2 regions of the Flintibacter sp. HCN-6482 genome follow, and region 1 is predicted to be linked to the other one. Evidence: riboswitches for the same ligand, from Rfam matches in the RefSeq annotation. Region 1 holds a riboswitch; the other holds the start of a gene.

The links. Region 1 has a riboswitch for lysine ahead of WKS99_RS05040 (Na+/H+ antiporter NhaC family protein). Riboswitches for the same ligand answer to the same signal wherever they lie in the genome.
Region 2: another riboswitch for lysine. It lies ahead of asd (aspartate-semialdehyde dehydrogenase); the one in region 1 lies ahead of WKS99_RS05040 (Na+/H+ antiporter NhaC family protein).

What each region holds. Positions count from the first base shown of each region.
Region 1 is NZ_JBBKBK010000002.1:7,811-22,436, reverse strand. Features, by position in the region: gene WKS99_RS05105 (DUF2508 family protein) at 48-278, shown strand; gene WKS99_RS05100 (pro-sigmaK processing inhibitor BofA family protein) at 275-541, shown strand; gene WKS99_RS05095 (MerR family transcriptional regulator) at 730-2,184, shown strand; gene serC (3-phosphoserine/phosphohydroxythreonine transaminase) at 2,317-3,402, shown strand; gene WKS99_RS05085 (phosphoglycerate dehydrogenase) at 3,633-4,805, shown strand; gene WKS99_RS05080 (rhomboid family intramembrane serine protease) at 4,805-5,368, shown strand; gene WKS99_RS05075 (MATE family efflux transporter) at 5,421-6,848, opposite strand; gene WKS99_RS05070 (GntR family transcriptional regulator) at 7,199-7,579, shown strand; gene WKS99_RS05065 (ABC transporter ATP-binding protein) at 7,576-8,436, shown strand; gene WKS99_RS05060 (ABC-2 transporter permease) at 8,433-9,086, shown strand; gene WKS99_RS05055 (hypothetical protein) at 9,111-9,242, shown strand; gene WKS99_RS05050 (hypothetical protein) at 9,255-9,422, shown strand; gene WKS99_RS05045 (hypothetical protein) at 9,483-9,608, shown strand; gene WKS99_RS05040 (Na+/H+ antiporter NhaC family protein) at 9,806-11,569, opposite strand; lysine riboswitch at 11,688-11,856, opposite strand; gene WKS99_RS05035 (PaaI family thioesterase) at 11,944-12,348, opposite strand; gene WKS99_RS05030 (rubrerythrin) at 12,485-13,165, shown strand; gene WKS99_RS05025 (alpha/beta hydrolase) at 13,271-14,203, shown strand; gene WKS99_RS05020 (hypothetical protein) at 14,421-14,626, opposite strand, start outside.
Region 2 is NZ_JBBKBK010000002.1:617,392-632,017, reverse strand. Features, by position in the region: gene queA (tRNA preQ1(34) S-adenosylmethionine ribosyltransferase-isomerase QueA) at 1-456, opposite strand, end outside; gene WKS99_RS08065 (SpoIID/LytB domain-containing protein) at 481-2,292, opposite strand; lysine riboswitch at 2,359-2,538, shown strand; gene asd (aspartate-semialdehyde dehydrogenase) at 2,703-3,791, shown strand; gene dapA (4-hydroxy-tetrahydrodipicolinate synthase) at 3,845-4,735, shown strand; gene dapB (4-hydroxy-tetrahydrodipicolinate reductase) at 4,749-5,504, shown strand; gene WKS99_RS08045 (zinc-ribbon domain containing protein) at 5,605-5,886, opposite strand; gene WKS99_RS08040 (sigma-70 family RNA polymerase sigma factor) at 5,980-6,564, opposite strand; gene glmM (phosphoglucosamine mutase) at 6,674-8,032, opposite strand; gene ruvB (Holliday junction branch migration DNA helicase RuvB) at 8,067-9,140, opposite strand; gene WKS99_RS08025 (DUF6054 family protein) at 9,162-9,494, opposite strand; gene ruvA (Holliday junction branch migration protein RuvA) at 9,601-10,209, opposite strand; gene WKS99_RS08015 (hypothetical protein) at 10,243-10,674, opposite strand; gene ruvC (crossover junction endodeoxyribonuclease RuvC) at 10,679-11,200, opposite strand; gene WKS99_RS08005 (RNA polymerase sigma factor) at 11,400-11,903, shown strand; gene WKS99_RS08000 (hypothetical protein) at 11,896-13,437, shown strand; gene WKS99_RS07995 (nitroreductase family protein) at 13,496-14,041, shown strand; gene WKS99_RS07990 (Bax inhibitor-1/YccA family protein) at 14,091-14,626, opposite strand, start outside.

The DNA of each region.
Region 1 (14,626 bases):
CTATCCATACAATGGTCCACAGGAAGAAATGAAAGGAGCGTGGCTATATGGCGTTTTCTCTGTCCCGCCGCCGGTGTGATAGCGCACAGGAGTTGGAGCGGCAGGAGCTGGTGGCCTCCTTGGCCCACACCCGCACCCTCATCAATCAGGCCTACGGGGGGTTTAATACAGCCAGCGACGGGGACCTCATCGAGTCCTATGTTTTTGAGATCAATGCCCTCCAGGCGCGGTACAACTACCTGCTGCGCCGGGTCAAGCAGCTGGAGGGGGTTTCATGACAGGATTGCCGGGATTCGCAGCCTGGGGGCTGGCCGGACTGCTGGTCTGCACCGCCCTGTTGATCCTCCGCCGCCCTGTGGCCCAGCTGATCCGTCTGATTCTGCGCTCCTCAGTGGGACTGGCCGCCCTGGCCCTGTTTTCCCAGGTTGGTCAGGCATTGGGCGTGACTTTGGGGGTCAACCTGGTCAATGCCCTGGTGCTAGGGCTGCTGGGCGTACCTGGCTTCGGCCTGCTGCTGATGCTCCAGTGGGTGCTAAAATAGATGGCCTGACCAGGCTTTATATAGCCGCCTTTCACACTGCCGCCCGGCTTTTCTGGGCGGCAGTTCTTGTCGTTTTCAGAAAATATTTATATAATTGATTATATTCTTCTTTTTCTCTTGACTGTAAAGGGACTTCATACTTTACACTGGTCCCATCTAAGCCATTCATTTTCAGGAAGGAGACAGCTATGACCATCAAAGAAATAGAAGACCGCACCGGGCTGCCTCGGGCCAATATCCGGTTCTATGAGTCCCAGGGCCTGATCGCCCCAAGCCGTGGGGAAAACGGTTATCGGGACTACTCCCAGGAGGACTGTCAGACTCTGCTGAAAATCAAGCTGCTGCGGAAGCTGGACTGCTCCCTGGAGGACATCCGGTCCCTCCAAGCGGGAGAACAATCCCTGGATCAGCTCCTGGAGCAGAGGCTGGCCCAGCTGGAGGGCAGATACGCCGAGCTGGAACAGGCCAAGGCCCTATGCCAGAAGCTGCGGGAGGACCGGGCGGACTGGTCCTCCATGGACCCGGCCCGCTATCTCTCCTGGGCCCCTTCCACCCCAGCGGATGAGGTGGCCGACATCCGCTTCCGCATCCCCTGGCGGCGGTATTTCGCACGTTCCCTGGACCTGCTGCTGTATGGCACTCTGTGGAGCGTACTGCTTGCTCTGGTCTTTCGGATCAACATCCTCTGGCGGGGCCCTTTGGGGGATCTGCTGGATACGGCGGCCACCCTGACCCTTATGGCGGCGCTGGAGCCCCTGTTCCTCCACCGCTGGGGGACCACCCCAGGCAAGGCCCTTTTCCGGCTGAAGCTCACCCGGTCAGACGGCAGCTATCTCTCCCTCCAGGAGGGCTTTCGGCGGACCTTGTCGGTAATCATTATGGGGCTGGGTCTGACCATCACGCTTTCCATTCTCGCCCTCATCCCTCTTGTGACTCTGATCCTGGGCTACGTCCGCTGCAAAAAGGGGCGGGAGCAGCCCTGGGCCCTGGAGGACGAGGCCTGGTCCGACGGTACCGACGGCACTCAGGGCTTCTGGGATCAGCCCCGCTCCGGACGCCGCGCGGCAGCCTATCCGGGCATCTACGCGCTCTGTGTGGCCCTCCTTATGGGCGCCGCTCTGTTTGCCGCTATCCCCCGGCACCATGGCGCCCTGACCCCGGAGGAATTTGCCGCCAACTACAACCATCTAGCCACCTTTGCCTCCGCCCCCGAGGAGCCCGGCTATATGCTCCAGCCAGACGGCTCCTGGCTCCAGACGGACCCAAACAGCTTCCCCATCTTTCTGTTTGGCTCCGGCCCTCTGGATATGGACATCCAAAGCCGGCAGGGGGCGGTCACCGGTCTGTCCTTCTCCATGGAGAACCGGGAGCAGGGCGGCGTCCGTTCCCTTTCCACCACTCAGGTATGGCACACGGTGAACGCCCTGCTGGGTCACGGCGAACTGCTGGCCCACCCCTCCCTGAAACCGGTGCTGTCCGCCCTGAAGGAACCCCGTCCCGGCACCCAGAGCTGGACTGTGGACGGCTGGCAGCTCACCCTCGAGCTAGAATTGAAGGGGTATGACAGCCACAAGGGCCAGCTGGTTTCCCTGCCGGGCCAGGAGCAGTATGTCCGATATGACTTCTCCATTCGGCAAATCTAAGAAAAGAGATCGTTTCCTGGCCCCTTTTCCCTGTTCAGCCATTGACACTCCCTTTTCAGTTGTCTATAATTAAAAGTTGCCCCGGTCCCTTCTGCGGAGCGGGGCAATTTTTATAGGAAAGGGGCTCTTCAAATGAGCGACCAGCGTGTTTACAACTTCTCCGCCGGCCCGTCTATGCTTCCACTGTCCGCACTGGAGCGCGCCGGGTCAGAAATCACCAACTACCGGGGGTCCGGTATGTCTGTGATGGAGATGAGTCACCGGTCAAAAGTTTTCATCCAGATCTTTGAGGAGACCCAGGAGAAACTGCGCCGGATCATGAACGTCCCCCAGGGATATAAGATCCTGTTTCTCCAGACAGGCGCCTCCGGCCAGTTCTCCATGATCCCCTTGAACCTCATTGGAAAGACGGGAAAGGCCGACTACGCCGTCACCGGCAACTTCTCCAACCTGGCTTACAAGGAAGCCCAGAAGTACGGCCAGATCCATCTGGCCGCCTCCAGCGAGGACCGGGACCACAGCTACATCCCCGCCCAGAGCCAGTTGAAGCTGGACCCAGAGGCCAGCTATTTTTACTACTGCGCCAACAACACCATTTATGGCACCGAGTGGCAATATGTCCCTGACACCGGCAGCGTGCCCCTGGTGTGTGATATGTCCTCCGACATCCTGTCCATGCCGGTGGATGTATCCAAATTCGGCCTTATCTATGCTGGGGCACAGAAAAACATGGCCCCTGCCGGCCTCACTGTGGTCATCATCAAGGAGGAGTTAGCCGGGCATGAGTTGCCCTATACCCCCCTTATCATGAACTACAAGACCATGATCGACAAGGATTCCATGTACAATACACCCCCCTGCTGGTGCATCTATATGCTGGGCCTCACTCTGGACTGGGTGGAGGAGAACGGCGGACTGGCCGGTATGGAGAAGCTGAAGTGGCAGCGGGCCAATATGCTCTATGACACGCTGGACAACTCCAAGCTGTTCCGGTGTCACGGGGAAAAGGGCTCCCGCTCCGGCATGAACGTCACCTTCCGCACCGGCAGCGAGGAACTGGATGCCAAGTTCGTTTCCCAGGCGGCCCAGGCCGGCTTTGTCAATCTGAAGGGCCACCGGAAGACCGGCGGGATGCGGGCTTCTATCTATAACGCTATGCCCGTCGAAGGCGTGGAAAAGCTCTGCGACTTTATCAAGGCCTTCGATAAAGCGAACTGACGGGGCCCCCATAGGAGCCCCGCGCAGTGGGTCCCATGGGGAGAGGAGGCGCAAGGAATCGCAGCGAGGAATACCCGCCAGAGCGTCCCGAGCGAAGCGAACTTTGCGCCAACCACAACGCCAAGCCTGTGGATGGCGTTGAAAAGCTGTGCGATTTTATCCAGGCGTTTGACCGGAAGGACCGACGCGGCCGACATGGCCGCTCCTATAACATAAAATAAGGTGATCGTATGTACCGTATTAAGACTTTGAACAAAATCTCTTCCGCCGGGCTGGACCAGCTGGACAAAAGCCGCTTCCAGATTGGAACGGAAGTGGAGAACGAGGATGGCATCCTGGTCCGCTCCGCCCCCATGCAGGACTATTCCTTCCCCCCCGCCCTCCGGGCCATCGCCCGGGCGGGCGCCGGGACCAATAACATCCCCATCGACCGCTGCTCCGAGAACGGCATCGTGGTGTTCAACACCCCCGGTGCAAACGCCAACGCGGTGAAAGAGCTGGTCATCGCCGCCATGCTCATCGCCTCCCGGGATATTCTGGGAGGGGCGGACTGGGTCCAGGAGCAGGCCCACACCCCTAAGGTGGATGTGGCCGCCGCTGTGGAGAAGGGCAAATCCGCCTTTGTGGGGCCGGAGCTCTACCGCAAGACCCTGGGCGTTATCGGCTTGGGCGCCATCGGCGCCCTGGTGTGCAACATCGCCCTGGACCTGGGGATGGATGTATACGGCTATGACCCCTTCCTATCTGTGGACGCGGCCCTCCGGCTGGACCGCCATGTCCATGTGGTCAAGGACGTGAATGAGTTGTACCGGGTGTCTGACTACATCACCATTCACGTCCCCTATAACAACAACACCAAGGACTTTATCAACGCCGAGGCCATTTCCAAAATGAAGGGCCAGGTGCGCGTCCTCAATCTGGCCCGCGGCGGTCTGGTCAATGACGAGGATATGATCGCCGCCCTGGAATCCGGCCGGGTCGCCAAATATGTCACAGACTTCCCGGACGAGCGGATCACCACGGTAAAGAACGTCATCGCCCTGCCCCACCTGGGGGCTTCCACCCCAGAGAGCGAGGAGAACTGCGCTGTCATGGCCGCCCGCCAACTCCAGGATTATCTGGTCAACGGCAACATCACCAACTCGGTGAACCTGCCCAACGTGTCACAGGAGTGGAGCGGCATCGCCCGACTGTGCCTGATCCATAAGAACGTGCCCGCCATGCTGACCCAGATCATGTCCACCCTTTCTGACGACCGCATCAACGTGGAAAATATGACGAATAAGTCCAGAAAGGACTATGCCTACACCATCGTAGATGTAAACACCCGGCTGACTGACGAAGTGGCGGATGAGCTGCGGGCCATCCCCAATATGATCCGTGTCCGGGTGCTGAACCACTGATGCGGCCCCATATCCAGTACAACTCCCCGGTGGTCCTCACCTTTGCTCTCCTCTCCCTCGGCGCTCTGGCCCTGGGGTGGGCCACCGGTGGCTGGACCACCCTGCATCTGTTCTGTGTCTATCGTTCTCCCCTGTCTGACCCCCTGACCTATGTGCGTCTGGCGGGCCATGTGCTGGGCCATTCCGGCTATGCCCACTACTTGAGCAACATGATGCTCCTGCTGGTGGTGGGCCCTCCCCTGGAGGAAAAGTACGGCTCCCGCCGCCTGCTCCTGTGCATCCTGGTCACGGCCCTTATCTCCGGGCTGGTTCAGTTTTTGTGTTTTCCCAAGACAGCTCTGCTTGGGGCCAGCGGCATCGTATTCATGCTGATCCTGCTCTCCTCCCTGTCCGGTATGCGGGCGGGGGCTATCCCTCTGACCCTTATTCTGGTGGCCGTCCTCTATTTGGGAGGCGAGGTGGTTGACGCCATCACCCTCCGGGACAACGTATCCCAGCTCACCCATGTGGTGGGCGGGCTGTGCGGGGCCTGCCTGGGCTTTGCCATGAGCCGGAGGCCATAACGATATCCATAAAAAAGCTCTCTGTCAGATAGGTTTGACAGAGAGCTTCTTTTTATATGGCCTGAGCCTGACCCAATGCCGCTGGCTGCTGCACTGCGGTCTGGGCGTCACTCTCCAGGCGGCGGTGGCTAGCCGCCTCCTGGATAATCCAGTTCCGCCGCTTCCAGTAGACCGCCATGGTGACCAGGGGCGGAAACAGGTCGGACACCGTCTCCGCGAAGAAAGCGGCGGTAGCGCCGAAGACTGCCGGCAGCAGGAACAGGGCGGTGAAGTACACGCCCTTGCGGAGCAGAGACAGGGGCAGAGACCACTGCATCATCCCCATGCCGGTGAACCCGTCGATTAAGGTGTACTGGAAGGCCAGTGGGATGAGGCCAATGGTGCATATCTTGATGGCCTGGACCGCCAGAGCGGACACCTGGAGGTCGGGAGTGAAAATGTGGGTAAAGGGGGCGCACAGGAACTGGCCCACCAGGAACAGCACGGTGGTAAAGGCCAGACAGAGGGCCAGGATGTACTTCTGGGCCTCCAGAATGCGGTCGGGGCGGCCAGCTCCAAAGTTATAGCCCAGAATGGAGCCGGTAGAGCCGGTGATCCCCGCCATGGGCATGGTGATAATAAGCATGAAGGACTGGGCGATGGTAGCGGCGGCTACCAGCATATCTCCCTGCTCCGGTCCGCCGTAGTTCTGGAGAACAGCGTTCAGCGCGATAATCATCACATTGTCCAGCGCAATGATGAGGAAGGGAGCCAGCCCAGTGAGCAGGACCCTGGAGATGATCTTCCGGCTGTATCCCCCGAAGGTGATGCGCACCTGGGGTACAGGGCCAAAGAGAAAATGGAGGACAAACAGGCAACTGCCCAGTTGGCTGATTACAGTGGCGATGGCCGCTCCACGTACCCCCATGTTCAGCCCAAAGATGAACACTGGGTCCAGGGCGATGTTGAGCACCGCCCCAAGCATCACCGACTGCATCCCCTTCTTGGCAAAGCCCTGGCAGATGACAAACTGGTTCATTCCGTTGGCCAGCAAGGCGAATACCGTGCCGAACAGGTAGTAGGTGTAATAGTCCAGAGCATAGGGCAGGGTGGTCTCACTGGCTCCGAAAAGCAGGAGCAGAGGCCGCCTGGTCAACAGGGCACCGGCCATCAGGAGCACCGCCAGCACGTTAAGCAGGAGAAAGCAGTTTGCCAGTATCTTTCTGGCCTGGGCCAGGTTACCCTCGCCCATCCGAATGGACATCAGGGGGGAACCGCCGACCCCTACCAAAAAGGCCACGGAGCCGATCATGGTGACCACGGGACCACAGACGCCGGCCCCCGCCAGGGCCAGGTTGCCGATCTCCGGGATATTCCCGATGTAGATGCGGTCCACAATGCTGTACAGCACACTGACAAATTGGGCCAGCATACTGGGAATCGCAATATTCAGGACCAGCTTTCGGATGGGATCGCGGCCCAGATCATTTTCCAGTTTCACGTTCTTCGCCTCTCCACACACTTTTTCTAAGTCTTCTCTAGGCGCTGGCAATTATAGCACCGGCCTCTCTCCTTGTAAATTAGGCAAAACCATAGCATTTCCCGCTTTTTTTCCAGAAAACTGGCCAAAATGCTTAATGGCGGAGGCCGGATGTCTCCCATGCTCCGCCTTCCGCCATACCACTGCCAAAAAATTTTTTACCCGCCCTATTGACAACAGCTTTCTATTGTTATATTGTATATGTAGTATATATACAGAAAACACAAAATAACAGTGCGTCAGAGGGCGGGCGCTGGACCTGGTACCGGCCGGCAGCTCTCCCCTCTCTCCACTGTTAGAAGGGGCATGAGATGGACATCATTCTAAGTAATTCCAGCGTCAAACCCATTTACGAGCAGATCACCGACCAGGTGAAGGAGCAAATCATGGCCGGAACCCTGTCGGCGGGGGATGCCCTGCCCTCTATGCGCCTGCTGGCTAAGGAGCTCCGTATCTCCGTCATCACCACCAAGCGGGCCTACGAGGAGCTGGAACGAGATGGCTTTTTAGAGAACGTCCCAGGCAAGGGCTGCTTCGTGGCGCCCCAAAACCGGGAGCTGCTGCGGGAGGCCCAGCTCCGCCGGGTGGAGGAGAAGCTTACCCAGGCGGTGGAGGAGGCCCGGAAGGGAGCCTTCTCTCTCGATGAGCTCCATGAGCTATTGGATATTCTGTATAAAGGTGACGAATTATGACAAATAGTATTGAAGTGCAAGGGCTCCGCAAGTCCTATGGCGATTTTTCTCTGCGGGATATCAACCTGACCGTTCCCGGAGGGGCCATCATGGGCCTCATTGGCGAGAATGGGGCAGGCAAGACCACTACCATCAAATGTATTTTGAACCTGATCCGCCGGGACGAGGGGACCATCACCCTCCTGGGCCACGACAACCAGAGGGAGGAGCGGGCCGCCAAGCTGGAGATCGGCGTGGTGCTGGACGAATGCTTTTTCCACGACTCCCTCCGCCCCCGGGACATCGATTTGATTCTCTCCCGGATATATCAAGGTTGGGACAGCGCCCTCTACCAGCGTTATCTGTCCAAATTCCAGCTGCCGGAGCGCAAATTCGTCAAGGAATTCTCCCGCGGGATGAAGATGAAGCTGTCCCTGGCTGCCGCCCTGTCCCACCGCCCCAAGCTGCTGATCTTGGATGAGGCCACCTCCGGTCTGGATCCCATTGTCCGGGATGAAATTCTGGACGAGTTTCTCGGATTTATCCAGGACGATGACCATGCCATCCTCATCTCCAGCCACATCACCAGCGACCTGGAGAAGGCGGCGGACTATATCACCTATATCCACCAGGGGCAGGTGGTCCTGTCCGACGCCAAGGATCGTATTCTGGACAATTACGGTCGTCTGGCCTGCACCGCCGCACAGCTGAACTCTGTGGCCCCAGACGATTTGATCCGGGTACGCCGCAGCTCCTACGGCTGCGAGGGCCTGGTGGCCGACCGGGCCGCCTTCCGCCGCCGGTATCCAGAACTACTGGTGGAGCGGACCACGCTGGAAGACATCATGCTATTCATCGCAAAGGGGGAAGCACAATGACCGGACTGGTTCTAAAAGATATGCTCGTGATGCGAAAGACCCTTAAGACTTATGTGCTGTTTCTAGCCTTTTACCTGCTGCTGGCCGTGATTGGACTCTTTCCCATCTCCACCATCACCGCCGTCACTCAAATCATTATCATGATGCTGCCCCTGTCCGCCTTCTCCTTCGACGAACTGGCCAAGTGGGACCGATACGCCCTCACTTTCCCCACTGGCCGGAGGAGTCTGGTGGGCGCGCGCTACCTGTTCACCCTGGTGATGGCCGCCGCCGCAACCCTCTACTCCCTGGTGGCCTGCGTGGTCCTGTCCATTGGGAAAGGGCAGAGCGCCATGGCCGAAAACCTGTTGAGCCTGATGGTATCTCTGGGGCTGGGACTCATCATCGCTGATATTCTCCTCCCCCTGTGCTATAAATTGGGGGTGGAACGGGCCCGCCCCTATATGTATATCGTCATTTTCGCCCCCCTGCTCCTGTTCTTCGGCGCCTACAAGTTGGGGCTCTTCGAGGGCATCGACCTCTCCTCTCTGGACCGGATGCCGGAGAGCACTGTTCTGGCCGTGGGCTCCCTACTCCCTCTGATCCCACTCCTGGGACTTGGGCTATCCTACCTCATCTCCTGCCGTATCATGGAACAGAAGGAGTTTTGATATGAAAACCGGGGTCCTGATGGTATGGACGGGCTGCCTGGTATCCATCACCCTGTCGTCCTGCATTTCGCCTGGATCGCTACCGCCGTGGAGCGGGTGCTGGTCCTGGCACTGCTGGCTCTGGCCGGAGCTTTCGCTCTGGCCCATCGGAGATAAGGAGGAACCTCTATGCCAAAAATTATGCCCCTAATCTGGGCTGGCCGCGCCGTAGCTGTCACCCTGGTGGCGCTCGCCTTTACGGACACCATCCCCAGTGGAAGTTTTCTGTTCTGGCTCCTCTTTGCCCTGGCCGCCGGCCTTGTCCTCCTTGGCGGCGGCTGGCGAAAGCGCCGGTGATTTACATTTTCTCCCTCCCATGCTATAATAGTAAAAAATGATTGAGGGAGTGTGACCGCTATGACCACTAAAGAAGCCATCCGGGAATTGGAGCACATGAAGCAGTATGCCACCGCCAAGTCTATCCCTGCTCTAGACCTTGCCATCAAGGCACTGCAGGAAAAGCTGGAGTGTGAAAAGGTCTAGCTCCCCAGATGTGAAGGCCGGACAGGAATCGGGAAAGGCAAAATCGGGAACGCACAACGTCCCCAGCAGGATTTGAAATCATTGAGAATCTTTCTTCTCCTGCCGCATCTAAACAAAGACGGAGCAGAAGCGACGCTTCTGCTCCGTCTTTGTTTATTTTATTTCTGCTTTCGGTCTGGATATCCCGCCGTTTTACCTCAGGCGCTCCTCCGAGCATTCTTTACGAAAAACAGGAAGCCCAGCATTAGGACGATGCCAACCGGCAGAGCGATGATACCGGGTAGGCCGAAGTAAGCCAACGCACCGGCTACCACATAGGAAATGCCGGCAATAACCGCGCAGGAGATTGCATAAGGCAACTGGGTGGACACATGGTTGACATGGTCACACTGGGCACCGGCGGAGGCCATGATGGTGGTGTCGGAGATGGGGGAGCAGTGGTCTCCGCACACCGCGCCGGCCATACAGGCGGAGATGCAGATGATGGCCAGAGGGTTGTCCATGGAAAATACGTTCTGGACAATGGGGATCAGGATGCCGAAGGTACCCCAGCTGGTGCCGGTGGCAAAGGCCAGCAGACAGCCCACCACGAATACGATGACGGGCAGCAGCATCTGCAGGCCCTGGGCGCTGCGGACGAAGTCACGGACAAAGTACTTGGCGCCCAGTGAATCGGTCATGCTCTTCAGGGTCCAGGCAAAGGTGAGGATGAGGATGGCGGGCACCATGGCCTTGAAGCCCTCAGGGATACAGCCCATCATCTCCTTGAAGGTCATGGAGCGGCGGACGAAGAAGTAGATCAGGGCGAACAGCAGGCCAAAGGCGGAACCCAGCATCAGGCCGATAGAGGCATCAGAGTTGGAGAAGGCATCCACAAAATTCTCCCCGGAGAAGAATCCGCCGGAGTAGATCATGCCGATGACGCAGCAGACCACCAGCACCACGATGGGCAGCACCAGGTCCATCACAGTACCCTTGGTGTCGTCGATTTCCTCATCCATCATGGCATAGGGGTTGGAGCCGGAGAACAGGTCGCCGTTCTCTACGGCGTTCTTCTCGAATTTGGCCATGGGGCCGAAGTCTACCTTCATCAGCACCAGGCCCAGCATCATCACAATGGTGAGCAGGGCATAGAAGTTATAGGGGATAGCCCGAATAAACAGATTGAGGCCCTGGCCGTCCTCGGCAAAGCCGGACACGGCGGCTGCCCAGGAGGAGATGGGCGCGATGATACATACCGGCGCGGCGGTGGCATCGATGATATAGGCCAGCTTGGCCCGGGACACGTTGTGCTTGTCGGTGATGGGCCGCATGACGCTGCCCACGGTTAAGCAGTTGAAGTAGTCGTCAATGAAGATCAGGCAGCCCAACAGGATGGATGCCAGTTGGGCACCGACCCGGGACTTGATGTTCTTCTTGGCCCACCGGCCGAAGGCGGCCGAGCCGCCTGCCTTATTCATGAGACACACCATAGTGCCCAGAATGACCAGGAAGATGAGAATGCCCACATTGTAGCTGTCTGACAAGGAGGCCACGATACCGCCGCTGAACACATGATTCAGCGTCCCCTCAAAGGAGAAATTGGAGTACAGCAGGCCGCCCACCAGGATTCCAATGAACAGGGAGGAGTACACCTCCTTGGTAATCAGGGCCAGGGCGATGGCGATGACCGGGGGCAGCAGGGACAGGGCGGTGTTGTAGGAGCTGCTGGGGGACTGGATATACCCCTCACCCCCACAGGTGGGACACACAAAGGTGCCGCCGCAGGCCTCACATTCAGCGTCAGTGCCCAGGCATACGGAACACCCGCCCGTAAGGCCGCAGTCGGGACACTCGATCATCTTGGTGCCCGATATCTCGGTGGGGTCGTCCGCCAGCACGGCAAAGCTGGTGGTGGCCAGGGCCAGCACCATCATCACCATGATGATCAGGCGCACAGGCCAGGATCTTCTCGTTCTCATTTCTTTTCCCTCCACATGATTCTCTCTCCGGGGCCGCAGCCCCCCGCGCAAACAAAAAAGCCACAGGCACGTCAAGCGCCCATGGCAAAGCCGGACGTCCCCAGGCGGACCCCAGGGACCTTCGGATAGCGCTCCACTTGTTCGTGACAGTCCGCAGGATATTCTCCTGCGGCCCAGGTTCGCCTCTCCAGGCAGAGAAGCCAGCCTTCGGCGGTACACCCTCTCCTGGGGACGGCTGCCTGGCCCTGTCCCACAGTACGCATGAGTACCGCGCCTCTATCCACTATTCATTTGGAATTGCAAGTATCCTACCACGGCCCTTCACTATTGTCAAGCCTCTTTCGAAAAAAAGCTCCTTCTTTTTCAATTTTCTATCAATCCATCATAAAAAAGGTGAAAGTGCCGGTGGCCACCACTACATCCTGGTCGTTGGTGAGCACCACCTGGATCACAGACAGGGTGCGGCCCATCTTCTTGGGCGTGGCTACACAGAATATCTTCTTTCCAAAGGCGGGGCGCAAAAATTCCATAGTGCTTCCCGCGGTGACGCAGACGCCGCCCCTGGAACAGGCGCAGCATCCCCCCACCGTATCGGCCAGGGTGGCCATTGCCCCTCCGTGGACATTCTTATGGGGATTGATGCTGTTAGGTCCCACCACCAGCTCCCCCTTGGCATAACCGGGCTCCACATGGGTCACGGTGATGCCGTTCTCATAGGAAAACTGGTGCGGCGTATTGACTGTGCGGAATATAAAATCGGTCCTCTCCTGGTCAGTCATGGAACCGCTCCTTTGCTCGTTGTCAGGGGAAGTGTATCACAAAAACATCTGTGGGGCAAGGCTGACGGGAAAAATTTCACCGATTTTCCCCCAAACGCATAGATTGGTAAGAACTCATACCCAAGGAGGAATCGCCATGGAAAAAAACTCGAACCCTGCCGCCCTGACTCCCCAGGGCGTGGACCAGGAGGCGTTTGACCGGGTATGGCGCCGTGTGATGCCCGATCAAGCGCAGAGCCCCATCGCCATAGGGCGGGCGGAAGTAGATGAGATCGCCCCCGCCGAAACCGCCCCCCAAGACCAGTGCGAGGCCGCGCCGGTCCCAGCCGAGACCCCGGTACAGCCCGCCGCTTCTCCTACGCCCCCTCCCCCGTCCCGCAGCAAAGCGGAGGAGGACCCCCCCTTCTGCCTCGGCAGCCAGTCCCAGGGGGAGGAACAGACGCTCGCCTCTCTCATGGACCTGGTCAAAGAAGGGGTCTTCATTGCCCAGGCCCTAGTCCGCAGGGGCGGAAGCTGCTCCAGGTCACTGAGCTGTCTGGCTGCCGACCACCGGCGGGCCCTGCGCCAGCTCTCTGCCGCCTACTTTCTCATCACCGGTCAGCGTTACCGCCCACCGACCCCCTCTGTGGTCATTAACGCCTCTCTCCCCCTGGCCCTACGGGATCAGTTCGTCTGGGAGCAGCGATGGGAGCGGGCCAATCAGCAGGCCGCTGAGACCACCTCGGATGCCTGTCTCAAGGAATTATATCAGGAGCTGGCCCAAGACGGGGTCCTCCATGCCGCCACCATTCGCTCACTGCTGGAACAGATGGGTTGACTGTTTTCTCAGCTTTGGGGTAAACTGGACAGGAAGGTGGGCGGCAGGGCCAGGCCGCACGCGCCCCCGCCATCCTCCACATACCGATGAAAGGAGCGCGGTTCTATGACCCAGACCAAGGAGTTCTCCTATCCTTCCTCTGACGGCGTCCATACTATACACGCCCAGGAGTGGTTCCCCCAAAGCAGCCCTATCGCTGTAATTCAGATTGTCCATGGGGTGGCAGAACATATCGAGCGGTACCAGCATCTGGCCCAATTCCTCACCGCCCACGGCTTTGTTGTGTGCGGCGAGGACCACCTGGGCCACGGCCTCACAGTGAACGACGGTCGATACGGTTACTTCGCCCCCCGCGGGGGATGGGACCTGGTCACCCAAGATGTGCGCCGCCTACGGGAGATAGAGGGGGAAAAGTTCCCCGGTCTGCCCTATGTGCTGCTGGGCCACTCCATGGGCTCCTTCCTCACTCGGACCTATCTGATTCGCTGGCCGGGAACGGTGGATGGAGCGGTTCTCTCCGGCACCGGCCAGGAAAAGGCGCCCTTAGTGGCCTTCGGTCGGCTTCTCGCCGGGGGGCTGGCCGCCCTCAAGGGCCCGGACTATGTCAGCCCACTGATCTATGAGCTTTCTCTGGGCGCCTACAACAAGAAATTTCAGCCCGCCCGAACCCGCGCCGACTGGCTCAGTAGGGACCGTGACATGGTAGACGCCAACTTAAACGACCCCCTGTGTGCCTTCCAGCCCACGGTATCCATGTTCCGGGATATGATGGAAGGACTGCAGTTCATCGCCAGCAAAAAAAATCTATCCAAAATGGACGTGGACACCCCCATCTATTTTCTGTCCGGTGACCGGGACCCCGTGGGCTCCATGGGCAGGGGGGTACGGAAGGTGGAGGCGATGTTCCGCTCCGCCGGGTGCCGGGATGTGACTGTCAAGCTGTACCACGGAGGCCGCCATGAGATGTTCAACGAGCTCAACCGCCAGGAGGTCATGGAGGACCTGCTAGTCTGGCTGGAACAGCGGCTCTTTGACTAGAGCCCAGTTTTTCCCCAGTGTTTTGCCTCTTTGTCTCCTTTGGCGTACAGGGAGCCCAGAAAATACGACAGTAAAAGAGCGGCTGTACGGCCGCTCTTTTACTGTCTTTCCCCTTTGAAGAGGAATACTGCTCTCATCGGAACCGCGACAATCATGGATGGTGAGATACAACGGGTGGTTTAGAGGGGCACAAGGCGCCACCCTAATCCCTCCACCTTCAGTTTGTCACCAGCTCGCCTGTCAGGATGTGGTCTCTGGTCATGGTCTCTCCCTGGGGCAGGTCCACTGTAATCCTGTTCCAAAGCATTCCACCCTGTTTCCCCTCCGTTCCCCTGTGGTGGTATCGGACAGAGAATCTGTGTATGGGACAATGGGCAGCCAGGACCTCATATGCCAACATGGCCTGGTCGGCCATTCTCTCCC
Region 2 (14,626 bases), 610 kb from region 1:
ATAGGGCGGCAGGGGCATTTTCCCCAATTCCTCTAATATTTCAAGAAAAATTCCCTGGTAGTGGAACTGGACCAGCCGCTTGCCGTCCTCCAGCTCCCGTTCAATCGTTGCAGTCAGCTGCCCTTGTCCAAATATTATCTGGGCGCCTGTCCTAAGTTTTTTTCCTGGACGGACTAAGCATTCCCAGCACCCCTCGCCCCGGTCCACCAGCAGCAATACCTCACAGGTCCCTCCCGTGGGTCGGTGCCCGATCAGACGAGCGGGCAGCACTCTGGAGTCATTGAGGACTAGGCAATCTCCGGGGCGCAGGAAGTCCGGCAGATCATAAAAGTGGTGATGTCCGACTGCTCCTGTGTTCTTGTCCAGTGTCAGCAGCCGGGAGGAATCACGCCGCTCTAGAGGAGTCTGAGCGATCAGCTCTTCTGGCAGTTCAAAATTGAAATCAGAGGTCTTCAAAACAGTTTACGCCTTTCTCTTCTTTTAATAGGTGCCCACTTGGACGCCAGGAAAATAAAATTTCAGTATCTCGTCATAGTCAAACCCTTCGCGGGCCATGGCGTTGGCACCAAATTGGCTCATTCCCAATTGGTGCCCCCAGCCCGCTCCGTCAAATACATAAGTATCTCCAGAGACGGTCACTGTGCCGCCTCCCACATTGGTCCCGGAGGCACCGGTATTCCCCTCCGACAGCGAGCTAATCTTTCCAGAACCGGAGATCACATACAGATCGCTTCCAGCTCCAGATACCGAACCGGTACCAGAAATCACATATACATCGTCCGTACCACTCAGTGTACCGGAACCATTGACCGCATAGCTTCCAGATCCGTTTCCGGCTGGCTGGCTGGCCATCTTTCCATTTACTGTAAACCGGATCGACTTAACACCAAAATTTCCTCGGATACCCATATCTATGCCGCCAGAGGATGCACTTGGCTTGAACGTGTTGCTGTTCCCATTTTTCCAGTGTACCTGAAGTCGAATGACGTTTCCCATCTCAGAGTAGGTCAGTTCTAGGTAATCGATGGAAGTACCAACCCCAAAGCCGTTGCTCTGAAGTTTACTGGTCAGCTCCTCTGAGGTATAGGTAACCGTCCAGGGAGAATAGGGATTTAAGTCGTCTACTAGGGATTCGTAAGGATCTATCACACCCTTCAGGTAGGGATGGGTGTTGACTGTATCCGTCCCCCAGACATTCTTTGCGTCCTCTGTGGCTCCGCCCGCGCTGGAGGAATATACGGTCTCTGCCAATTTTCCGTTATAGAGAACCACCTGGCCCGCTGTTTCCTCTACCGCCTGGTCGCTTACCTCACTGGGGCCGGAGTTGGAACGTCCATCTCCGCAACCATGGTATGCCTGACATTCCGTACTGCCACATACGTCAAATCCGTAGCTCTGGTGCCGGCCCATGTTCCTCAGAACATAAGTCCTGGCACAGGTGGCTTGGGCCTTCAGGGCCTCCAAGGGCCAGGTGCGGCCCATCTCATAACAGACCACACCCTTTACATAGTCCTCCAGCTCCACCACATTGACTACCGAGATATTTCCTCCATTGAGGCGCTGATAAAGAAAGCCACCTCGGTATTTATAATTGGAGAACCAAGTCCTGACATCCTCTGCTCCGGTCACGTCTGGCAGGATCGCCAGGATACCACCTGTTCCCTGGTCAAATTGAAACAGGATATGATCCGTCCCTGTTTCCACAATACTCATTCCGTAGGAAGTAGTCCCTACAACGGTCCCCTCCCCTAAGGTATCGATTGCGTCCAGCGCCTCGCCCTTTGAGAGATAGGCTCCCACCCGAACCTGGTATTCTCCATCTATCCAGGCCACGAAGCCATCCTCATAGTCTTCCGCGTCCCGCCGTGCGTCCTCGTAGTCTCCATACCCGCTATCGATCAAAATATGATAGCAGCCCACCGCGATATTGCTGGTAATGGAGGAGGAGTAGGTAGTCTTGCCCAACGAGGCGTCCCGTCCATAGTAGAGGTTTTGTGTCTTAAGCACCGCCACCTGGTCAATGTCCTTCTCCGTCCGTCCCAGCTCAACGAAATCCATATTCCCGTCATAGTAGCCGAAGCGGAAACCGGCGCCATACCCTGTATTATTTTGGAGGTGAGCGGCCTCCAGTTCTCCCGTTTCTATGTACTGGTACGAGGATGCCAGCCCTACACGGATCATAACCTCACCGTCACTGTTGGTTCTTACGGCCCATCCGGTGGGGACTGCCAGGGTTATTGCAAGTACAGCGGCGGCAAGCCGCATCCAATTTCTCCTCATGGTCTGCTCCATTTCTCCACTTCTGCGGTTTTGTACTATTGACACCGACCTTCAAACGTGATAGGATAGGGTCAAATTCTGCAAGATAGAGGTGCGGCTACATCAGTAGACATGGCCAGGGAGCCGGTTCCCGCTGATCCATGTTCAAAGGGGACGCCGCCGAAGAGCTGCTCTTCCGGTCAAGAGTTTGCTCTGGTCGTCTGGTTAACAGCCAGCCGACTGTCATCAGGGTCAGGCTGATGGAGAGCTGTCTGCTTTTGTGAATATTTTGCCGGTCGAGCAATTTGCTCTTAGTCGACATTATAGTACAAAATCAGCCGCTTGAAAAGCCGCTGATTTATTTTTTTCTTTCCCCTGGTCGACTCATCTATGTTCAGACTTTGTCATACCCTTATATAAGAGAGATTTGGAGGTTGCTTTACATGGAAAAGTATAAAGTAGGTATCATTGGCGGAACCGGTATGGTTGGTCAGCGTTTCATCACACTGATGGAGGGTCATCCCTGGTTCCAGCTTACAGTTATCGCAGCCAGCCCCCGTTCTGCTGGAAAGACCTATGAGCAGGCTGTCTCCGGACGTTGGGCCATGGAGAAACCCATTCCTGAAGAGGCCAAGGGCTTGGTTGTCATGGATGCTCAGGCCGACGTGGAGAAAATCGCCGGTCTGGTAGACTTCGTATTCTGTGCTGTTGATATGAAGAAGGATGAAATCCGCGCTTTGGAGGAGCGGTACGCCAAAGCCGAGTGTCCCGTGGTCTCCAACAACTCCGCCCACCGTTGGACCGATGACGTGCCCATGGTGGTCCCCGAGATGAATCCTCAGCATATTGAGATCATCCCCGCACAGCGCCGCCGCCTAGGTACCAAACGCGGCTTTATCGCCGTCAAGTCCAACTGCTCTATCCAGTCTTATGCTCCCGCCATCACCCCCCTGCTGAAGTACGGTGTGGAAAAGGTCCTGGTCTGTACCTATCAGGCCATCTCTGGCGCCGGCAAGACCTTTGAACGTTGGCCCGAAATGGTCGATAACCTGATCCCTTATATCGGTGGCGAGGAGGAAAAGAGCGAGCAGGAGCCGTTGAAGATCTGGGGACGCATCGAGAACGATAAATTTGTCAAGGCGGATGGCCCCTCCATCACCGCCCAGTGTCTGCGCGTCCCAGTATCCGACGGACACACCGCCGCCGTATTTATCAAGTTTTCCGGTGAAAAGCCCTCCATCGAGCAGATCAAGTTAGACTGGGCCAATTTCAAGGGCAGAGCCCAGGAGCTGGAGCTTCCCTCCGCGCCCAAGCAGTTTATCCATTACTTCGAGGAGCCAGACCGTCCCCAGGCCAAGCTGGACCGTGAGCTGGAAGGCGGAATGGCGGTTTCCATGGGGCGGCTCCGTGAGGACACACAGTATGACTATAAATTCGTGGGCCTGTCCCACAATACCCTGCGGGGTGCTGCAGGCGGCGCTGTCCTGTTGGCCGAGCTGCTGTGCGCCGAGGGCTATATCGATCATATGTGAGCCAGGAGGTCACCCTCCTTACTTCCCGCATTTGAAGAAAGGGTGTATTGTTTATGAGAAGTCCTGTTTTTACCGGTTCCTGTCCCGCGCTGGTCACTCCCTTTGACCAAAACGGCAGCATCAACTACGACGCCTTCGGAAAGCTGATCGACGACCAGATCGCCGCCGGCGTGGATGCGGTGTGTGTCTGCGGCACCACTGGTGAGTCCGCTACCATGTCTATTCGTGAGCACATTGCTGCCGTGGAATTTTGTGTCAAGCGGGTAGATCACCGTGTCAAGGTCATCGCTGGTTCCGGCAGCAACGACACCTCTGCCGCCGTCTACCTGTCCCAGCACGCACAGGATTCCGGTGCAGATGCCCTGCTCCACGTCACCCCCTATTATAACAAGGCAAGCCAGACCGGTCTGATCAAGCACTATGAGTATATTTCCGACCGGACTGACCTTCCCATCATCCTGTATAATGTTCCCAGCCGCACCGGCGTATCCTTTACTGCCGACACCTATAAGGTGCTGTCCGAAAATCCCAAGATCAACGGTGTCAAGGAGGCCAGTGGCAATTTCTCCCTCCTGGCCCATACCCGGTATCTGTGCCCTGACGACTTCTATATCTGGTCCGGCAATGATGACCAAGTGGTCCCTATGATGGCGCTGGGAGCCAAAGGCGTCATCTCTGTGGCCTCTAACATCATCCCTGAGGTCATGGTACAGATGAGCCACTGGTGTCTGGACAATGACTTCGAATCCGCAGCTAAACTCCAAATCGAATATATGGATCTAATCGACGCCCTGTTCTGTGAGGTCAATCCCATCCCCGTCAAGGCGGCTATGAATCTAATGGGGATGGAGGCTGGTTCACTTCGGCTGCCTCTGTGCGATATCTCTGACAAGAATCTGGCCGTACTCCGCACCTCGATGGAGCGGATGGGCCTGCTGAAGTAAGGAGCGTCCACACGTGCTAAAGATAATCATTTCCGGCTGTAATGGTCATATGGGCCGGGTGGTGACCTCTCTCTGTGAGGCAGATCCCCAGGTCCAGGTCGTCGCTGGCTTTGATGTACTAGGCGCCAGTGACCGAGAATTTCCGGTGTACTCCTCCCCTGCCCAATTTCATGGAGAAGCGGATGCTGTCATTGATTTTTCCTCTCCGGCCGCGCTGGATGGTCTGTTGTCCTTTGCCAGGGATACCCGAATTCCCATGATTTTGGCTACCACCGGATATACTCCTGAGCAAGTCGCTCAAATTGGTGCGGCCGCTCTAGAAGTTCCAATCTTCCGCTCGGCTAATATGTCCCTTGGCATCAATGTACTGCTTGAGTTGGTCAAGAAGGCTTCCACAGTATTGGGAGACAGCTATGATATCGAGATCATCGAGCGGCACCACCGCCGCAAGGTAGATGCCCCTTCGGGAACTGCCCTTATGATTGCGGACGCTGCCGCCTCCGCCTGTGGGCATGAAACCGAATACGTCTTTGACCGACACTCCGTCCGTCAACCACGGGATAAAAAGGAGATTGGCATCTCTGCTGTACGTGGAGGCACCATTGTGGGAGAGCATGAGATCATTTTTGCCGGCCACGATGAAGTAATGGAGATCCGTCATATCGCCCATTCCCGTGAGATTTTTGCCAAAGGGGCTCTTGAAGCCGCAAAATTCATGGCCACAGTGGATGCTCCGGGCCTGTACGATATGAGTATGCTAGTCAAATAAGTCCATCAAAAACGCTCGGACGCCGATGTGGCGATCCGAGCGTTTTTGATGGGGCAAGAAAAAGGACGCCCGATTGGGCGCCCTTTTTTCTTGGCAGATATCAGCCCTGCTGCTCACGCATCTTGGCGAAGCAGTCGCTGCAGTAAACGGGACGGTCAGACTTGGGCTCGAAAGGAACCTTAGCCTCACCACCACAGGCAGCGCACACCGCGGTAAAATACTCACGGGGGCCGCGAGCAGCGTTCTTGCGGGCATCACGGCAGGCCTTGCAGCGCTGGGGCTCGTTCTGGAAGCCGCGCTCGGCATAGAACTCCTGCTCACCAGCGGTGAAGGTGAACTCGTTGCCACACTCTTTACATACCAGGATCTTGTCTTCGTACATGGACTTTCCCTCTCTTTGACTCGTTGCCCAAATCAATTCGCTTGGGCGATTGTAATATGCGATCAGCTCACGCTGGATACGCCGGGGATAAAATCACCGCGCCATTTTGCGGCGAATGCGTTGGATGGCGTTGTCTACCGACTTTTGGGAGCGGTCTACCTGCTTTGCAATCTCTCCACAGGAGAGGCCGTTTAAATAGAGCGGCAAAATATTGGCTTCAAGCTCAGACAACTGGCCCTTCAGAGCATCTAGCCGCTCTTTCAGTTCCTCCCTGCCGATGATGACGTCCTCCGGGCTTTCCACGATGGAAAACAGTTGCGCGTTGGTCCCGTCAAAAAGAGGGGGTTCAAAAGAGATGCTGTGATTCAATGGGGAATGCTTGCCGCCTTGGGCGGCGCGGACAGCAGTAATCAGACGGCTTCGGATACAGATTTCAGCATAAGTGCGAAAAGCTGTGTCCCGCCGGAAATCAAAGCCACGGATGGCAGTCAGTAGGCCCAACATACCTTCCTGGATCAGGTCCTCGCTATCACCGCCTGCTAAGAACAGAGGGCGGGCACAAGCACGTACCAGCTGACCATATCGAAGGACCAATTCATCCTCCGCCTCACGGCAGCCATTGGAAATCTGCTGACATAATTCCTCATCGGACAAACTCTGGAATCGCGTTACTTCCATATCAATAGGATGGCTCTTAATCATAATAAACAAAATCAACGGATTTGTCAAGCCCTTGGCAGAAATATTTTGTCAAAACCTCCAAGCTCGACCATATCCGATTCATCTTTTATAGTTGGGGGATCAGATCTGCCAGCCGTTGGGCAGCCGCCTGGGCAATGTCCTCTGTCTTGGCCTCCACCATCACCCGCATCAGGGCCTCGGTTCCTGATGGGCGGACCAGCACCCGGCCCTCGCCGTTTAGGGCGCTCTCCTCCTGCTGGACAGCCTGGGCCAGTAACGGGCTGGCCATCGCCGACTTTTTTACATCGTTATCCGTGACCGGAACATTGATAAGCACCTGTGGGAAACGGGGACAGCATCCAAACAGCTCCGAAGCCCTTTTTCCACTCTCCTTCAGCAGGGCCAACATCTGTAACGCAGTCAACTGGCCGTCGCCAGTAGTTGCGTACTCCAGGAAAATCATGTGGCCAGACTGCTCGCCGCCTAGACGGTACCCCTTTTCCAGCATCCGCTCTAGAACATTCCGATCGCCTACCGCAGTACATTCCAGGTCCATACCTTTTTCCTTGCTGTAAAGATGTAGGCCCAGATTGGACATGACAGTGGCCACGATGGCATTCCCAGGCAGCTTTCCCTTGGCTTTCATATCCAGTCCACAGGCGGCCATGATTTGATCCCCGTCGATGAGATTTCCCATCTCATCGACCGCCAGACAGCGGTCCGCGTCCCCATCAAAGGCGATGCCAATGTCGTAGCCGCCTGCCTTGACCATAGCGGCCAATCCATCAATATGGGTAGAGCCGCACTTTTCGTTGATATTGATTCCATCCGGGTCGGCGTTGATGACATCGGTACGCAGCTTAGAGAAGCGGTCAAACAGCCGCGCGGCAGTGGTAGAGGCCGCTCCGTTGGCACAGTCTACAAGGATACGCAGGCCACCCAGGGTGGAGTCTATAGTGCTCTCCAGGTGGTCGATGTAGTCCTCGCTGGCCTTGGGGGCCACATAGCTCACCTTGCCAATATCGCCACCTGTTTTCATAGGGACATTGTTGTGGCCAAAGAGGACAATATCCTCGATTTTTTCCTCCAGTTCATCGGACAGCTTGAAGCCCTGGCCGTTGAAAATCTTGATGCCGTTGTGCTCAAATGGATTGTGACTGGCGGAGATAACGATGCCAGCGTCCGCCCCCTCGTCCACAGTCACCCAGGCCACGCCTGGGGTGGGAAGAGTGCCCAAGTCCAGCACATCGGCCCCAGCAGTGCACAGCCCAGCGATGAGGGAGCCTTTCAGCAGATCCCCGGAGATTCGGGTATCCTTCCCGATGGTAACCAGAGGCTTCTCCCCCGGTTTTTTGTCCTTGGACAGCACAATAGCGGCAGCCAGTCCTACTTTATACGCCAAATCGGCATCAAGCCCGGCGTTGACTACGCCGCGGATTCCGTCAGTCCCAAATAATTTACCCATAAATTCGCACCTCTATCATACAAAATGTGTCAAGTCAGAATGTCAGTTGATCCAGCTGGTCCACGGCTGCCGCTCCCGCGACAGGCAGTCCTAAATGTCGATAGGCTTTTTCCGTGACGCACCGCCCTCTTGGGGTACGGGTGAGGAAGCCAAGCTGCATCAGATAGGGCTCATAAACGTCCTCTAGGGTAACAGCCTCCTCGTTGATGGTAGCGGCCAGAGTTTCTAACCCCACTGGTCCCCCCCGATAGTTTTCAATAATGGAGCGAAGCATCCGGTGATCGATGGAATCCAGCCCCAGGTAGTCGATCTCCAGGGCGGTGAGGGCTTCATCAGCCACCTTCTTGGTGATGACACCGCCAGCCCTCACCTGGGCGAAGTCCCGTACCCGGCGGAGCATCCGGTTGGCGATGCGAGGGGTTCCACGGCTGCGGCGCGCGATCTCCATGGCCCCGTCGGCTTCAATGGGCACCTCCAAGATGCCGGCGGATCGGGTAACGATCAACGCCAGTTCCGCCGGGGTATAGAGTTCAAGCCTTAATGTCACACCGAACCGGTCCCGCAGCGGGGCAGACAGTTGGCCAGCCCTGGTAGTAGCCCCGATCAAGGTAAACTTGGGCAGGTCCAAGCGGATAGAGTTGGCTGATGGGCCCTTGCCGATGATGATGTCGATGGCATAGTCCTCCATGGCCGGGTACAGAACCTCCTCCACCGAGCGGTTAAGGCGGTGGATCTCATCCACGAAAAGAATGTCGTTCTCATTCAGGTTGGTGAGCAGGGCGGCCAGGTCCCCAGCCTTTTCAATGGCGGGGCCGGAGGTAATACGCACATTGACTCCCATCTCGTTGGCGATGATACCGCTAAGGGTAGTCTTTCCTAATCCGGGTGGTCCGTGGAGAAGCACATGGTCCAGGGGCTCATGGCGCATCTTGGCCGCTTGGATGAACACCTCCAGGTTTCCCTTTGCCTTCTCCTGGCCGATATACTCCCGGAGGGTTCTGGGCCGAAGGGAATACTCCCCCTCGTCCTCCCTGGTGAGAGAGGTGGTCACCAGCGGTTCACCCGGCTCCTCACGGTCAAATTCTATGTTGGAAAAATCGATTGCCATGGGTTCACTTCCTGTTTGATTTTAGAGCTTTTCTACCAGTTCCCGGAGGGTATCTAAAAAGGCCTTCTCCCCCCAGGTGTTGAGCTTCAAAAACATGGCCTGGCTGCCGCCAGAGGTAATGGCGGACAGGAACAGCTCATCCCCATCCCCTGCCAAGGTCATGGCCAGGGACACTCGGTTACCACCGCCGAAGCTGTACCGCTCGTACACCCGTACACAGCAGCGCACTCCGGCGGACTGGAAATAACTCTCATCCTCAAAGCTTGCCGACATGCTGGCGTTCAAAATGCCTTCGTGGATATACCGCAAGGTGTCGTCAAAGTCCCCATGAAGCCTTGCTTCATACTTGGCCATAGCGTTTCACCTCAATCTCTTTTTTGAAATCAGTCCGCCCACACAATGGTACAAGGTACCTTGCGTCATATCGGGCCTTCACTACCTCGGAACTCAAGTCCGGCGCTCATCCCTTCATCATCTTTTTCAGGGCCTGCTTGATAATCTCCTCCAGCGCCAGGCTGTCCAAATCGATTCCCTTCAAAGCCAGATTGATCTCTCCCTGGGAATAGCCCAGTACCGCCAGAGCGGCGGACGCCTCTGACAGCTTATTCTCCGGGATGACGGTGATGCCCGTTCCGCCATAGGCCTCTCCCTTGGCAGAAATGGTCTGTCCTTTGGCCAGTTTATCTTTTAATTCCAAAATCACCCTCTGGGCAATTTTTTTGCCGATTCCTTGGGCGCAGGTAAGGGCCTTTTCGTCCCCAGTAATGATAGACAGCGCCAAATTGGCCGGTGTACTGGCAGACAGAATGGACAGCGCCGCCTTGGGCCCCACGCCGGACACAGAGATAAGATGCTGAAACAGGTTCAGCTCCTCCTGGGTGGCGAAGCCGTAGAGCTCCATGGCATCCTCACGGACATTCAGGTATGTAAAAAGTTTTCCCTTGTTTCCTTTTTTCAGCGCTGACAAGGTGTAGCTGGTGGTACGGCAGGCAAACCCTACCCCGCCGCAATCAATCACGGCCAGGTAGGGCTCAATATGGGCCACCGTGCCGCTGAGATAGTAAAACATAAGTTCCTCCGCATACCGCCTTTTGGGCGGTGTTTATTCTTTTAGCAAATACCGTATTTCCCCGGTATAGTAGATCTCCAGTTTAAATTCTAATATGTGGTCCTGCAGATTCAGAAAACCGCTCAACATGGTCAGCCGAAAGCCATAGCTCTCGTCCATAATGTCCAGAGTACCGTCGGAATGCTCCAGCAGGAAGGTCTCCAGGGTCATTTTTTTGCCAGTAAAAGCTCCACAGTTGCCGCACAGGACGTCCTGGTACTCTATTATGTAGATGTAAGAGGAGTCCCAGTCCACCCCGGTGAGCTCCACATCCCCATCCACCTGTCCATAGGGGGCGGCGGTGCACACATAGCCGTACTGGGTCACCAGACGCAGGGTATCCTTCTCCGCCTGCAGTTCCATAATATGGGCGTCATGGAGGCTGTACTCCGGTTCTGAAGCGGGCTTTTTGACGATCATCCTCATCCCATTACCTCGTATCGTACTTTTTGGGGTCAAAGACCCGCTCAGTGTTCAGCAGAGATGTGGCCGCCCGGCTGTGGCAGATGGCGATGGCCAGGGCGTCGGCGGCATCGTCAGGCCGCGGGATCTCCTTCATGTTGAGAAGCCGCTGGGTCATGAGCATGACCTGCCGCTTGTCCGCCCCTCCGTAGCCAGCGACAGCTTGTTTCACCTGCATAGGGGTGTACTCAAAGACGGGCACGCCCAGCTTCTCCGCGGCCAGCAAAATAACTCCCCGTCCATGGGCTACGGCAATGCCAGTGGTAATATTTTTGGTAAAAAACAGTTCCTCCACGGCCATCTCGTCCGGATGAAAGGTGTGGATCAGCTCCTCCATATCGTCAGATATCTGACAAAGGCGGCGGGACAGAGGGAGCCCCGGCGGTGTGGTGATGACACCATATTGGAGCAGAGCGTTCCTGCCCCGATCAGCCCGAATGAGGCCAAAGCCAATGGTAGCGACCCCAGGGTCGATGCCTAAGACGACCATAATTCCCTCCGTGTCCATATCAATACATTGTAATGATAACATACTTTTGTTAGAATTGGAAGTTGGAAATAAACTTTGTTTTTATAGGTGGTCGTCACAGGACTTCAGGGGCTTGCGATCTATCCGTCTAAAAATATTTCTTAAGGCGGTGACATTTGGCCTTCCAGAGTTGAGTTATGGTAGAAAGGAGGTTTTGCCGATGGACGCTAAACCACTGCGCACGGGCGGCCAAGTGGAGGATATCCTGGTCCGCTATCAAAATACGGTATACGGTCTGGCTCTGGCTAGGACCGGCAGCCGAGCAGACGCAGAGGATGTATTTCAGGAGGTCTTTCTCGCTTACTTCCAATCAAACAAAGCTTTTCGAGATGAGGAACATCAAAAGGCATGGCTGCTTCGGACCACGATCAATTTCTGCCGGCGGGTCACCTCCTCCAGTTGGAGGAAAAGGACGGTCCCTCTTTCCCAGCGGGAAGACAGGCCTCTTCCCTTCCAGTCCGCGGAAGAAAACTCCGTGTGGCAGGCTGTGATGGAGCTGGAGGAGTCCCTCCGTGTCCCCATCTACCTCTTTTATTTTCAGGGGCTGACCACACAGGAAATCGCCCGCGCTCTGTCTATCCGTCCTGGTGCGGTCCGAATGCGGTTGTCCCGTGGTCGGGAGAGGCTGCGCCAGACTCTGAAAGGAGATTATTTCGATGAATAAGAATCTGTTTTGCTCCATGCAGAGAAAACTGATACCCAGCCAACAGGCAGTGGACCAACTGAAAGAGCGGCTTGTCCAATCCGCTCCCGCCGGACGGCAGCCCATCCCCTGGAAGTATGGGGCGCTGGCTGCCTGCGCCGCTTTATTGATCGCCGCGTATCCCATTTATCACACACTCTCCCCCACACTTCATCCTGTGTTGGATGGTGGTCAGGGCGGATATGGCACCTATGAGATAGCCAACGAGGATGCCTATGGCGAAATCGGGACAGAGCTGCCCCGGCTTAACATCTGGGATACCCAGGCACCATCCCAAGCCAGCGCGCACAGCTACGCCGCTGGAGAGGGGGTAAACCGAGAGGTTACTCAGTCCGACTTGGAGACCCTGCTGGGCGGCTTTATTCCCCAGGTATTGGGGTGGGAGGGGTTTGACCAGCTCTCCGGTATGTTAGCCTTCGGACCGGGGCACGGCGACCCCTTGGACACGCTGTTTTATGGTCACTTCTATGCCGACTGCGACTGGGGTAAGCTGACCCTAATGGTAGGAGGTCTAGGCACCAAGGTCTCTCCTGATGCCATTGGCCGCCCGGAGGGCTATCCGGGGGATGCCCTCACAGTCATCGAGGGTATCGAGGTCTTGGCAGCCCGATTCACCGATCTGGACGGCACAAACTATGGAGAGGTGTCCTTTACCACTAGGGACGGTTACAGCGTTTTTTACGCGGTAAACACTCCATCCCCGGAGCAGACGGAGGAACTTCTCGCCCGGCTGGTTCAGCTTGCGGTGTTGGAGGACGGCCTATCCCCTGAGGCTCTGGCCCCCGACCCTGACGCCTATGCCCAGGGCAGAGGAGAAACCGACCCCATGGAATCCAAAGACGCGGCCGCGCCGCCTCCTCTAGCCGGGGTATCTGCCTGGCAGAGTCAGCCTTGGTTCGGTGGATACTATTATGACAATGACACTGGCCGGTACGTCATCGTGCAGGTAGAGGGTCAGCCGCTCCCTGACCTGGACTTCGGAAACGCCGTCTTTGTCCCTGGAAAATATTCTTACACCTGCCTCAGCGGGCTGATGGACCAGCTCAACGAGCTTGTCCGTACTGACCCAGTGTGCAAGGCTGTCATGTCTGGCTGGTGGATCAATGAGATCGACAACCGTATCGACCTGACCATCACAGAGGAAGATCCCCATCTGCTGGCCATTCTGGCCCAGCTGGACCCGGAGGGGGACGCTGTCCAGGTCTCTCTGGGCGGTTTTGCTGCTACAGACGAGGATGTGTCCGTATCCTATCAGGTCCTTCCCAGCGACCTTCCAGGCAGCCTACGAGACGGAGATCCGGCAGGCTGCCCCACTTCGGAGGAACCAATGGCCATCGAACCTACCGAGCCACAGGACGGTGGGGAAGTCAGTCAGCCGGCCCGTGAGGATTTAGCGCAGGAGCCCTTCTGTAATCAGACTGCCTCCTCCTACTCCGGCAGCATACCTTCAGGCGCACGGGCGGCGAATACCGGGTCCTATGAGCCCCAGGCTTGACAATCCCTTTCGGGCGAGATACCATGAATACAGCTTATGAGAAAAGGAGCGTGTCGATATGGACGCCCAACGGTGTATTTTGACCCGGCGCAGCGTGCGCCAGTTTGCTGACCGGCCGGTCAGCCGCGAGCTGCTGGAGAAAGTCGTTTCTCTGGCCTCCTATGCCCCAAGCTGGAAAAACACTCAGATCAGCCGCTATATCGCCATCGAGGATCCGGCCACACGGGAAACCATCGCTTCGGAGTACTGTCTGCCAGGGGCTAACAACCCCACCATTATCCGTGCTTGTCCCCTGCTTGTGGCCCAGACCTTCGTGAAGGCACGCAGCGGCTATGAGCGGGACGGCAGCTTTACCACAGACCGAGAGGCCGGTTGGCAGTATTACGACTGCGGTATCGCAGCCCAGACCTTCTGCTTGGCCGCTCATGAATTAGGGCTAGGTACCGTCATCATGGGAATCTTTGACCGGAAGAGGCTTCAAGCCTATCTAGAGGTGCCAGAGGATCAAGAGCTGATGGCCCTCATCGCGGTCGGCTGGCCAGGAGGGGCCGAGCTGACTGCTCCAAAGCGGAAGGACGTAGACATTCTGCTCTCCTATCGATAAATTGAGACAAAAAGCTCCCCAGTGCTAATTTAGCACCGGGGAGCTTTTTTTACCGTCTGCGATTTCCCAGGAAACGAAGGAGATATAAAAACAGGTTCAGGAAATCCAGATAAAGCTGCAAAGCGGAGAAGATAGACGCCTTGGCCAGCATGTCGGGATAGCTGGCATAATATTGATAGAAAGCCTTGATCTTCTGCGTGTCATAGGCGGTATAGGCCAGGAACACCGCGATGCCGAACAGGCAGGCCACCCGGTCGAACATTACCAGTCCAGGGATAAACATGGATAAAAGGCCAAAGGCGATGAGGAAAAGCAGCCCAAAAAACAGAAACGGCCGCAAATTGGACATGTCCCTGCGTGTCAAAAAGCCGTAGGCAGACAGGGCGCCAAAATAAAGCCCCGTGAGCAGGAAACTCCAAATGACTGACTCTATCTCATAGACAAACAGGTAGATGGAAAGTGTAAAACCAAACAGGACGGAGAACAGAACGAATATCAGAACAGCCGTGCTGACCCGCATCCGCTCGATCCTTCGAGCCATGGTAAAAGATAAAATCATTGTAGCCACCAGAGCCAGCAGATGGA